Regions from separate parts of the Alkalihalobacillus sp. NPDC127517 genome, predicted to be linked through region 1. Evidence: riboswitches for the same ligand, from Rfam matches in the RefSeq annotation. Region 1 holds a riboswitch; the other holds the start of a gene.
The links. Region 1 has a riboswitch for thiamine pyrophosphate ahead of thiE (thiamine phosphate synthase). Riboswitches for the same ligand answer to the same signal wherever they lie in the genome.
Positions count from the first base shown of each region.

Region 2: another riboswitch for thiamine pyrophosphate. It lies ahead of thiD (bifunctional hydroxymethylpyrimidine kinase/phosphomethylpyrimidine kinase); the one in region 1 lies ahead of thiE (thiamine phosphate synthase).

Region 1 covers NZ_JBNNQX010000006.1:210,675-215,490, reverse strand. Annotated here, with positions in the region: gene aspA (aspartate ammonia-lyase) at 1-599, shown strand, start outside; gene ACQKKO_RS10180 (YqgU-like beta propeller domain-containing protein) at 730-1,803, shown strand; TPP riboswitch at 1,859-1,963, shown strand; gene thiE (thiamine phosphate synthase) at 2,029-2,655, shown strand; gene thiS (sulfur carrier protein ThiS) at 2,652-2,849, shown strand; gene ACQKKO_RS10165 (thiazole synthase) at 2,851-3,630, shown strand; gene thiO (glycine oxidase ThiO) at 3,646-4,755, shown strand; gene thiD (bifunctional hydroxymethylpyrimidine kinase/phosphomethylpyrimidine kinase) at 4,769-4,816, shown strand, end outside.
Region 2 covers NZ_JBNNQX010000009.1:193,910-198,725, reverse strand. Annotated here, with positions in the region: gene ACQKKO_RS14195 (phosphatidylserine decarboxylase) at 1-641, opposite strand, end outside; gene pssA (CDP-diacylglycerol--serine O-phosphatidyltransferase) at 775-1,314, shown strand; gene ACQKKO_RS14185 (non-specific DNA-binding protein Hbs) at 1,568-1,840, shown strand; TPP riboswitch at 1,855-1,953, shown strand; gene thiD (bifunctional hydroxymethylpyrimidine kinase/phosphomethylpyrimidine kinase) at 2,102-2,908, shown strand; gene tenA (thiaminase II) at 2,932-3,597, shown strand; gene ACQKKO_RS14170 (YjcZ family sporulation protein) at 3,686-3,796, shown strand; gene ACQKKO_RS14165 (FAD-dependent monooxygenase) at 3,903-4,816, shown strand, end outside.

The DNA.
Region 1 (4,816 bases):
ATACGGAGGTTTCCAGTGCGTTAAAAATCCTTGCGATTAACCTTTCGAAGATGGCAAATGATATTCGTTTAATGAGCTCTGGTCCGCGAACTGGATTTAATGAGATTAATCTCCCACCACGTCAACCAGGATCATCCATTATGCCGGGTAAAGTAAATCCAGTGATGTGTGAGGTCATTAATCAATTATCATTCCAAGTGATTGGAAATGATCATACTATTTCACTCGCTTCTGAAGCGGGACAGCTTGAGTTAAATGTAATGGAACCAGTACTAGTATTTAATTTATTACAATCCTTCTCCATTCTTGACAATGGCATGCGTGTCTTTAGAGAATATGCGATTGAAGGAATTACGGCAAACGTTGAGAGATGTTTAGGTCTTGTTGAAGGTAGCGTCGGTATTGTAACAGCCATCAATCCGCACGTGGGGTATGAAGTGGCAACTAGAATTGCAAAAGAGGCCATTCAAACAGGGCGCCCTGTTCGCGAGATCTGCCTTGAGCGAGGAATCTTATCAGAAGAAGAACTAAATGAAATTCTGAATCCGGAAGAAATGACAAATCCGGGTATTGCTGGATCTCGATTTATTTCTATGTAATACCGATATAAGCTGAAGAGGATAAGATGTCCTCTTCAGCTTTTTTTACATTGCTTCTAAAAAGAAGTTGAGAGGAAGAAAGTAGACATGTCATAATAAGGATAGAGATAGATAAAAAGGTGGCCCATTCATGAAAAAGGTATGTACTAGTATCGTATTACTACTTGTAGTAGGTGGCTGTCAAACAGATGAAGCCCCAGCGTCTTCAATTTCACCAGTCGTAATCGATACAATTTATCCAATTGACGTGATAGGGGATCACCAATTGGAAGTGATTGGTTGGTATGATGAACAAACGCTGGTATACCTTTTATCAGAAGGAAATTCATTTGATTTGTTTACCCACGATGTCTTTACTGGTGAGGATGAATTATTTTACGCTAGTATTGAGTCGGAGCAATTTCATCGCTTAGATGTAAATAAGGATCAATCATTGTTCGCTCTGCAAACACTTAATGAACAAGGCCTGGCAGAACTCGTCATATTAAACAAAGCTGGAGACGTCGAGATTAATCCGGATCTTTCAGCAGACGATTATGCAATTTTTTGGAGCCCTTATCATTCAACAGAATTTATTGCTGTTGCCTTTCAGCCAGACTGGGAACAAGAGGTCTACCATGTTGATCTTGAAGCAATGGACGTTGAAAAAACGGGAATTCAAAGTAACTTTATCCAGTGGGTAACTGAAGATACAGTGACCTACTTAAATTGGAGCATGATTCCCTCGGTTGAAGCTCCCCTTCAGCAGTATAATCTCACAACCAATCAAACGAAGGATGGGGTAGGTTCTGCACTTTATTTTTCAAACTTATTTCAAGATCGTTCGATGGTAGTGAAATACAAAGAACTTCAGGCCGATGAGATCATGTATGAATTTACTGATGGCATACATAAACTGGGTTCCTTAACGATACCAATCTTAAATACGTTTTCGGATCATTGGTGGATAACTTCCTATGCATTTGATGGGCTACTTGATCGCTTTTATTACTTAAGTCCAAGGTACTCAGCAGATTATGTATCATATAAGGATGGCTTTGATCTTTTTATGTATGATTTAAAGGAGGATTCATTTAAAAAGCTTGGTCAGCTCGACCAACAAGAACCGCTTGAGCTTTCATCAGATGGGAAGTGGCTTCTCACAGGAAGTGTAAAGAAGAAACTGATTCGTACAGAGGATGGTACTGTCTTTCAATTATATTAAGCTTATCCCTTTGCAAGAAGTCTGGTTTCTGTCATACTTAAATTAAATTGAACATGATAAAGACTAGGGGTGCCTTATTAGGCTGAGAATTAGGAGTAATCCTTTTACCCTTGTACCTGATCTGGGTGATGCCAGCGTAGGAAAGTCGACTAATTAGCACAAGTAAGAGTTAGCCGTATTCCATCGTTGGATACGGTTTTTTATTGTGTATAGGAGGAATTAAACATGAAAGAGTTTCGTTTATATGCTATTACAGGAGAAGAATTTCATCCCGGTAAGGATCTTGTTGACGTCATGGAACAAGCGATTCAAGGTGGCGTAGATATTATTCAGCTTCGAGATAAAAAGAGCAGTAAGGTAGACGTTTTAAATAAAGCAAAAAAGCTACGTGCGCTTACGAAAAAGTATGATGTTCCATTTATCGTTAATGATCACATTGATGTTGCGTTAGCAGTTGAGGCGGATGGGATTCATGTTGGACAGGATGATTTACCTCTCGCAGACGTCAGAAAAATTGTCGGTCCTGATATGATAATCGGTATTTCGACTCATCAGATTGAAGAAGCAAAGCAGGCAGAAGAAGGTGGAGCTGATTACATCGGTGTCGGTCCCATTTTCCCGACAAACAGCAAAGAAGATGTCGTTGATCCAGTTACAACAGCTTATATTCAACAGATTGAAGCAGACATCACGATTCCTTATGTCGCGATTGGTGGAATTAAACGCCATAATCTAAAAGAAGTCTTGGCTGCAGGTGCGAAGCGAGTATGTATGATTACTGAAATTGTCGAAGCGGATGATGTGAAAGCACGCTGTGAGGAGATCATTACTATGATGGAGGATCCATCATGACCATTGTTGTAAATGGGCAAACCATAAGCTTTAAGCAGCAAACACTCGAAGAACTTGTGAATCAATACAAACTAGAGCCTGAGCTTGTTGTGACGGAAGTAGATGGAGCGATTATTTCAAGAGAAGAGCGAGCGGAAAAGCAGCTTGAAGATGGGATGAAAATAGAATTGGTTCATTTTGTAGGAGGCGGTTGAATTGAAAAAAGACACACTTGTGATAGCTGGTCGTGAGTTTTCATCTCGATTTCTATTAGGGACGGGTAGATATCCAAACCCATTTGTTCAAAATGAGGCAATTCGAGCGGCTGAAGCCGAGATTCTTACATTCGCCATTCGTCGTGTGAATCTTGAAAATCCCGAAGAAGATGCGATCTTACAGCATTTAGATCAATCCTCGTTCACTTATTTACCGAATACATCCGGTGCTAGTAACGCCGAAGAAGCGATTCGAATCGCACGGCTTGCCCGTGCTTCAGGAATCAGTGACTGGATTAAGGTTGAAATTAGTGCGAATGAAAAAACCTTATTACCAGATCCGATTGAAACATTAAAAGCAACAGAAACTCTTGTAAAAGAAGGGTTTACGGTACTCCCGTATACTTCGGATGATCCAATTCTAGCGAAGCACCTAGAGGAAGCTGGAGCGGCAGCAGTTATGCCAGGGGGCTCACCTATCGGAACAGGACTCGGAATCCTCAATCCTTATAACATTGGATTAATCGTCGCAGAGGCAAATGTACCGATTATCGTTGATGCAGGGCTTGGGTCTGCAAGTGATATTACTCAAGCGATGGAACTAGGTGTGGACGGGGTTTTAATGAATACACCAGTTGCTCGTGCCAAAGATCCTGTGCGCATGGCAGAGGCGATGAAGCTTGCTATTCAGGCTGGCAGAATGTCATTTAAAGCAGGTCGTATTCCTAAGAAACCATATGCAACAGCAAGTAGTCAATTTGAGGAGTATATCGTTAAATAGAGAGTGTGAGAATCTATGGCAGAACGCATCATTGTATTAGGTGGAGGCGTCATTGGGCTTGCGACAGCCTTTGAGCTACGCATGCGAGGATTAGATGTATCGGTTCTTGAAGTTCAGGAGTTTGGTGGTCAAGCATCAGGTGCTGCTGCCGGCATGCTTGCGCCCTATTCGGAAATTGGGGAAGATCCGGATGACTTTTTTAAACTCTGCCTTGCAAGCTTAAGGATGTTTCCAAAGTGGCAACAAGAGGTAAAAGCAGCGTCTGAATCTACATTTGAATTTACAGAATCGGGTAGTCTGCATTGTGTGTATCATGAAGCCGACCTATTATCGTTATCAACTCGTAAAGGCTGGCAAAAAGAATTTGGAGTAGAAGCTCATATTTTAACCGGATCTCAAACAAAAAAGCTAGAACCAGAGTTATCCGATGAAGTGATAGGTGCAATTCACTACCCAGAGGAGAGTCATGTATATGCCCCAGACTATGTGAAGGCACTAGAGAAAGCATGTGAGCGAACAGGTGTGGCTCTTTACAATCACCTTGAGGGGCTTACACTCGATGAATGGGATGCAGGCGTGCGAGTCCGTTCTGAGGACGGGCAGGTGTTTGAAGCAGATCAGCTTGTCATTTCATCAGGCGCTTGGGCAAAGGAATTTGAAGAGCTACTTTCTTTGAACATTCCAATCTATCCAATCCGTGGACAAATATGTGCCTACAAGCTTACACCCGAGCGAATCAGACATATCATCTACTCTAGTCAAGGCTACTTGGTAGCAAAGGCAGATGGAACACTTGTTAATGGTGCCTCAGAAGACATTGCGGGGTTTGTTACAAGTGTTACTGAAAAGGGGATTAATCGTTTAACAAACTGGAATCACCGGATGCTTCCATTCTTAAAAGAAGAATCACCGTTTCACCAATGGGCGGGTCTGAGACCAGCAACTCAGGACGGCTATCCATTAATAGGTCGGTTGCAGCAAACTAGCCGCATTATCTTTTCTGCAGGGCATTATCGGAATGGAATTCTACTAAGTGCTGCGACAGCAAAAGTAGTCGCAGATCTAGCTGTTAGACAGACGCCGAGTATTTCATTGGAACGCTTTACACCAGAACGTTTTTCATAAAGGAAGTGTCTTAATGACTTTACCAAAGGTATTGACCATCGCCGGTTCTGATAGTGGGGGT
Region 2 (4,816 bases), on a different contig from region 1:
TCGGATGAGTGTGTTATTTCAATCGAATTGATGTTCATGGCTCCAACCTTAACCATCGCCATTTTATGCCCATCTTCTGTTTTCACCTCTGAAATCACACGAAAGTTACCTGAAAGGGGCTTTTTCCCATACGTCATCCCTAATTGATTCACAGGGTATGAACGTGAACCAAGTGACCACCTCTTTAACACGGAACCAGAAAGCGGCGCATGAAATCGGTGATAATGACTGGGGCTTAGATAAAACACTGCATATTGGCCATTCTCGTATGCCTCAGCCGCACTCTCTGATCCAAGCATGGTAGTAAGAGAATACGTTTGTCCTTTTACAGTAAAAGTCTTACCCGCATCAAGATGCCCCTGCTCAGCCAATACACCATCAACAGGACTCACAACACTGTTAGACTCTTGGTCAATTGACCTAGTATTTGGTTTAAGTTCACGAATAAAAAATGAATGTAAGTTTTCAAACCGATGAATGGGTAAAAGAATTTCTTCTTTGTTTATATTAAATGTTCTTATAAATAATGGGATAAAGGGCTTGCTTACTTTCGAAGTGGAAAAACGCTTTAATCGCTTGGACATAAAGGGTCCATTTGTAAGCTCCACACACGCGCAAAAAAACCAGCGAAAACCTTTCATTACATGTCTCCAATCATTCTTATTTTCTTTTTTACTCTGTTTCTCACGTTATTCTCATGATATAATTATAGATTCATACAGTTTTTAGCAGTTTTGTTTGATTAACTGTATTATAAAAGGAGAGTGAACGAAGGTGTTCTTATTACAAAGGCTTGATTCTTCTTTAAAGAAGGTTAAAGGCCAAATTGCAAACGCCTTAACACTAATCAATCTAGGCTTTGGAGCTTTAGCCATTATCTATGTATTTCATGACCAATTAAGAGTAGGATTACTTCTCATTGCTATTGCAGCTGTTTTTGATCGTTTAGATGGAGCGGCCGCACGAAAATTTAATGCTACCTCTGAATTAGGTAAGCAGCTTGATTCATTAAGTGATATTATTTCCTTTGGTGTAGCCCCTGCTATGCTCATGTACCAGGCGGCTTTAGTTGAGTTCGGTATGCCAGGAGCCATTTTCGCAATCATTTATATTATGTGTGGCGCCCTGCGTCTGGCACGTTTCAACATTACAGAATCCAATCAGTATTTTGTTGGTTTACCTATTACGGCTGCTGGTTGTATTCTCACATTTTTAACTCTATTCGTCAATTATATCCCTTATTATGTATTTATGTATGCAATTATTGCTCTTTCCCTTCTTATGGTGAGCCCATTCCGTGTCCGCAAATTTTAACTCAGAACCCTTGATTGTTTTTTAGGAGAGGACGCATAGCAATCACGTTTTCTATGATGTCGTATATTTTGCTAAAAAATGATAAAAAAGTCTCTATTGAGCGTTTATTTAACCCAAATCTCTTGACTTAACAAGGATTCATGAGTAAATTTGAAGGGCAGGTTATTAAATACTTGTCGTAAATAAAGATTGTTATGTCGCTACTTACGTAATGATCTTTTCTATCTTAAAGGAATGAAAGGGAGTTATCTCAATGAACAAAACTGATTTAATTAACGCAGTATCCGAACAAGCGGATCTATCTAAGAAAGACGCTTCTAAAGCAGTAGACGCTGTATTTGACAGCATTACTTCTTCTCTAGTAGAAGGTGGAAAAGTACAACTTGTTGGTTTTGGTAGCTTCGAAGTACGTGAGCGTTCTGCTCGTAAAGGCCGTAACCCACAAACTGGTGAAGAAATTGAAATTCCAGCAACAAAAAATCCTGCGTTCAAACCAGGTAAACAGCTTAAAGACGCTGTAAACTAATAACTGAATGACAGACTAACCACTAGGGGTGCACGATGCTGAGAGAGGCGATGCCTTAACCCTAATTACCTGATCTAGTTAACACTAGCGTAGGAAAGTGGCACGTAATTGTCCATACATAGTAGATCGTATGGTTTATCTGATCGTTTATGTGCACCGCTTCTTATGAGAAGCGGTGTTTTTTTTGGAGATGTATCACATTAGTTAACCTTTTTAATCATCGTTCCGAAGTAAGTCAAAATAAAGAAATGAGGAATGAAGATGTCTATCCATACAGCATTAACCATCGCAGGAACAGACCCTACTGGTGGCGCTGGGGTACAAGCTGATTTAAAAACATTTCAAGAGCGAGAAGTATTTGGTATGAGTGTCATTACGTCCGTTCTTGCTCAAAATACAACTGGTGTTCAAATGATCCAACACATGCCTCTCGACCTGATTCAAACACAGCTTGAATCGGTTTTAACGGATATTCCCCCTTCTGCGGTGAAAACGGGGATGATTGCCACTCCTGAGATGATGGAGGCATTGGTTGACTACCTACAAGGCGTTAAAGTGCCTTACATTTGTGATCCAGTGATGATTGCTAAGAGTGGAGATCCTTTAATGGATGAACATTCACGCAAATCCTTACGTGAAACCTTAGTACCCCTTGCAACCATTGTTACGCCAAACATTCCAGAAGCGAGCGATTTAATTGAGATGAAGATTGAAACAGTCGCTGATATGGAAAAAGCGGCTAAACTCATTGTGAACGAGCTTGGCGCTAAGGCAGCGGTCATTAAAGGCGGGTATCGAACAGATCATTCAACGGATGTGCTGTTCTCAAATCAAACCATGACCCATCTGCATGCAGACAGAACCGATACAAAACATCTGCATGGAACAGGCTGTACCTTCTCAGCAGCAATCACTGCAGAGCTTGCAAAAGGGAAGTCTATTGAGGAAGCCGTCTCAATAGGAAAAGCATTCATTACGGATGCAATTTCTTATACCCTCCAGCTCGGTTCTGGAAATGGTCCAACAAATCATTGGGCATTTCGTTTAAAAGGGTTACCTGGAGAATAAAAACGATGGTGAGGAGTGAGTAGATGTCTTTTACGAAGGATTTACGTCAAAAAGCAGATTCAATCTGGAAAGCGAATCATGAACATGCATTTGTTCAGGAAATCGGATCAGGAACATTAGACATTGAGGCCTTTAAGTATTACATGAAACAAGATTATTTATATCTTATTGAATATGCTCGAGTATTCGCACTTGGTGTTGTGAAGGCACCAGATTTGGATACAATGGCTACCTTTGCCTCCTATTTGCAATCGACTCTCCATGAAGAGATGTCCCTCCATCGCTCGTACGCACAGCGCTTAGGCATTACAAATGAAGAATTGGAGCTATCGATTCCCGCTCCTACTACGATTGCGTATAGTAGCTATATGATCAGTGAAGCACAAAAAGGCTCCTTAGCTCATCTCATCACAGCCATTCTTCCGTGCGCATGGAGTTATTCGGAGATAGGAAAACGGCTCGCTCGTTTACCTGGAGCACTTGAACACCCTGATTACGGAGAGTGGATCCACATGTATCAAGACGATGAATTTAAGGAAATTGCTGACTGGTTATGTTCTAAGCTTGATGAACTTGCGCTCTCTTTAGGAGAAGCTGAACGAAAGCAGCTTGAAGACATCTTTCTTACTTCAAGCCGGTTCGAATATCTGTTTTGGGACATGTCTTATCAGCAGTCGCATTGGGAGTAAATCGGCAAACAGATTCTAACATAAAATAAGTACCCCTTTCTCTTGTTACTGCATAGTCTATGTTATGTCTTGGAAAGGTGGTGGCAACATGGGAGAATTTGAATGTGGAAAAGGCGGCGGTTACGCTGGTGGCGGCTTCGCGTTTATCATTGTTTTATTCATTCTTTTAGTAATCATTGGAGCTAGCTACGTATACTAATTTGTAGTAAGTCGGAGCCACTTAAGTAGTGGCTCTTTTTTCGTTTGAAACGCGTCGTTCAAGGGAATCGTTAGTAGATAAACCGTCCGTGATTGGAGTGATTTGAATGGAGCAACCTCACGTGTTAATAGTCGGAGCCGGCCCTACCGGATTAGCTTTGGCACATAGACTAACGCATTACAACATACCTTTTCGAATAATCGACAAACGTCCCGGACCAGATCATAAATCCAGAGCCATCGGTATTCACGCCAGAACACTTGAACACTATGATCAATTACAGGTCGCAGATGACGCAGTAAACCTCGGTATTAAGATGCCCGCTGCGCATATACACAAAGAAACAAAGGAAGTTGGCTACGTGAATCTAGGTAACATTGGCAAAGGGTTAAGTCCTTTTCCATTTGTATTAAGCCTCCCGCAGGATGAACATGAAGAATTACTCATACACCAGCTAAAAAGGCTTGGGATCACGGTTAATTGGCAAACAGAGTTGCTTTCCTTTAAAGAGACTTCAGATGGTGTTGAAGCAGTTGTTGCATGTGATCACCACGAGGAAACCATCCATGTTTCTTACCTCTGTGGATGTGATGGTGCCAGAAGTATGATCCGACAAACACTCGATATTTCATTTGAAGGCACTACATACAAAGATTTATTTTACATTGCCGATGTAGAAGCTAAAGGAGAAGCGACATCTTATACTGATATTAATTTAGCCTTATCTAAAAAAGGGTTTTGTATGGTTTTACCTGTAAAAAGTAAAGGCACCCAGCGTCTCGTAGGAATTGTTCCAAGACTTTTAGCGGAAAAGCCTAATTTAAGCTTTTGGGATATTGAGCCCTCCCTACAATCCTTAATGAACATTCATGTCAAAAACGTTAACTGGTTCTCTTCTTTTAAAGTTCATAAACGCGTAGCGGCAACCTTTCGAAAAGGAAGTGTCTTTTTGTTGGGAGATGCTGCACACATTCATAGCCCTACTGGAGCACAAGGGATGAACACAGGTATTGGAGATGC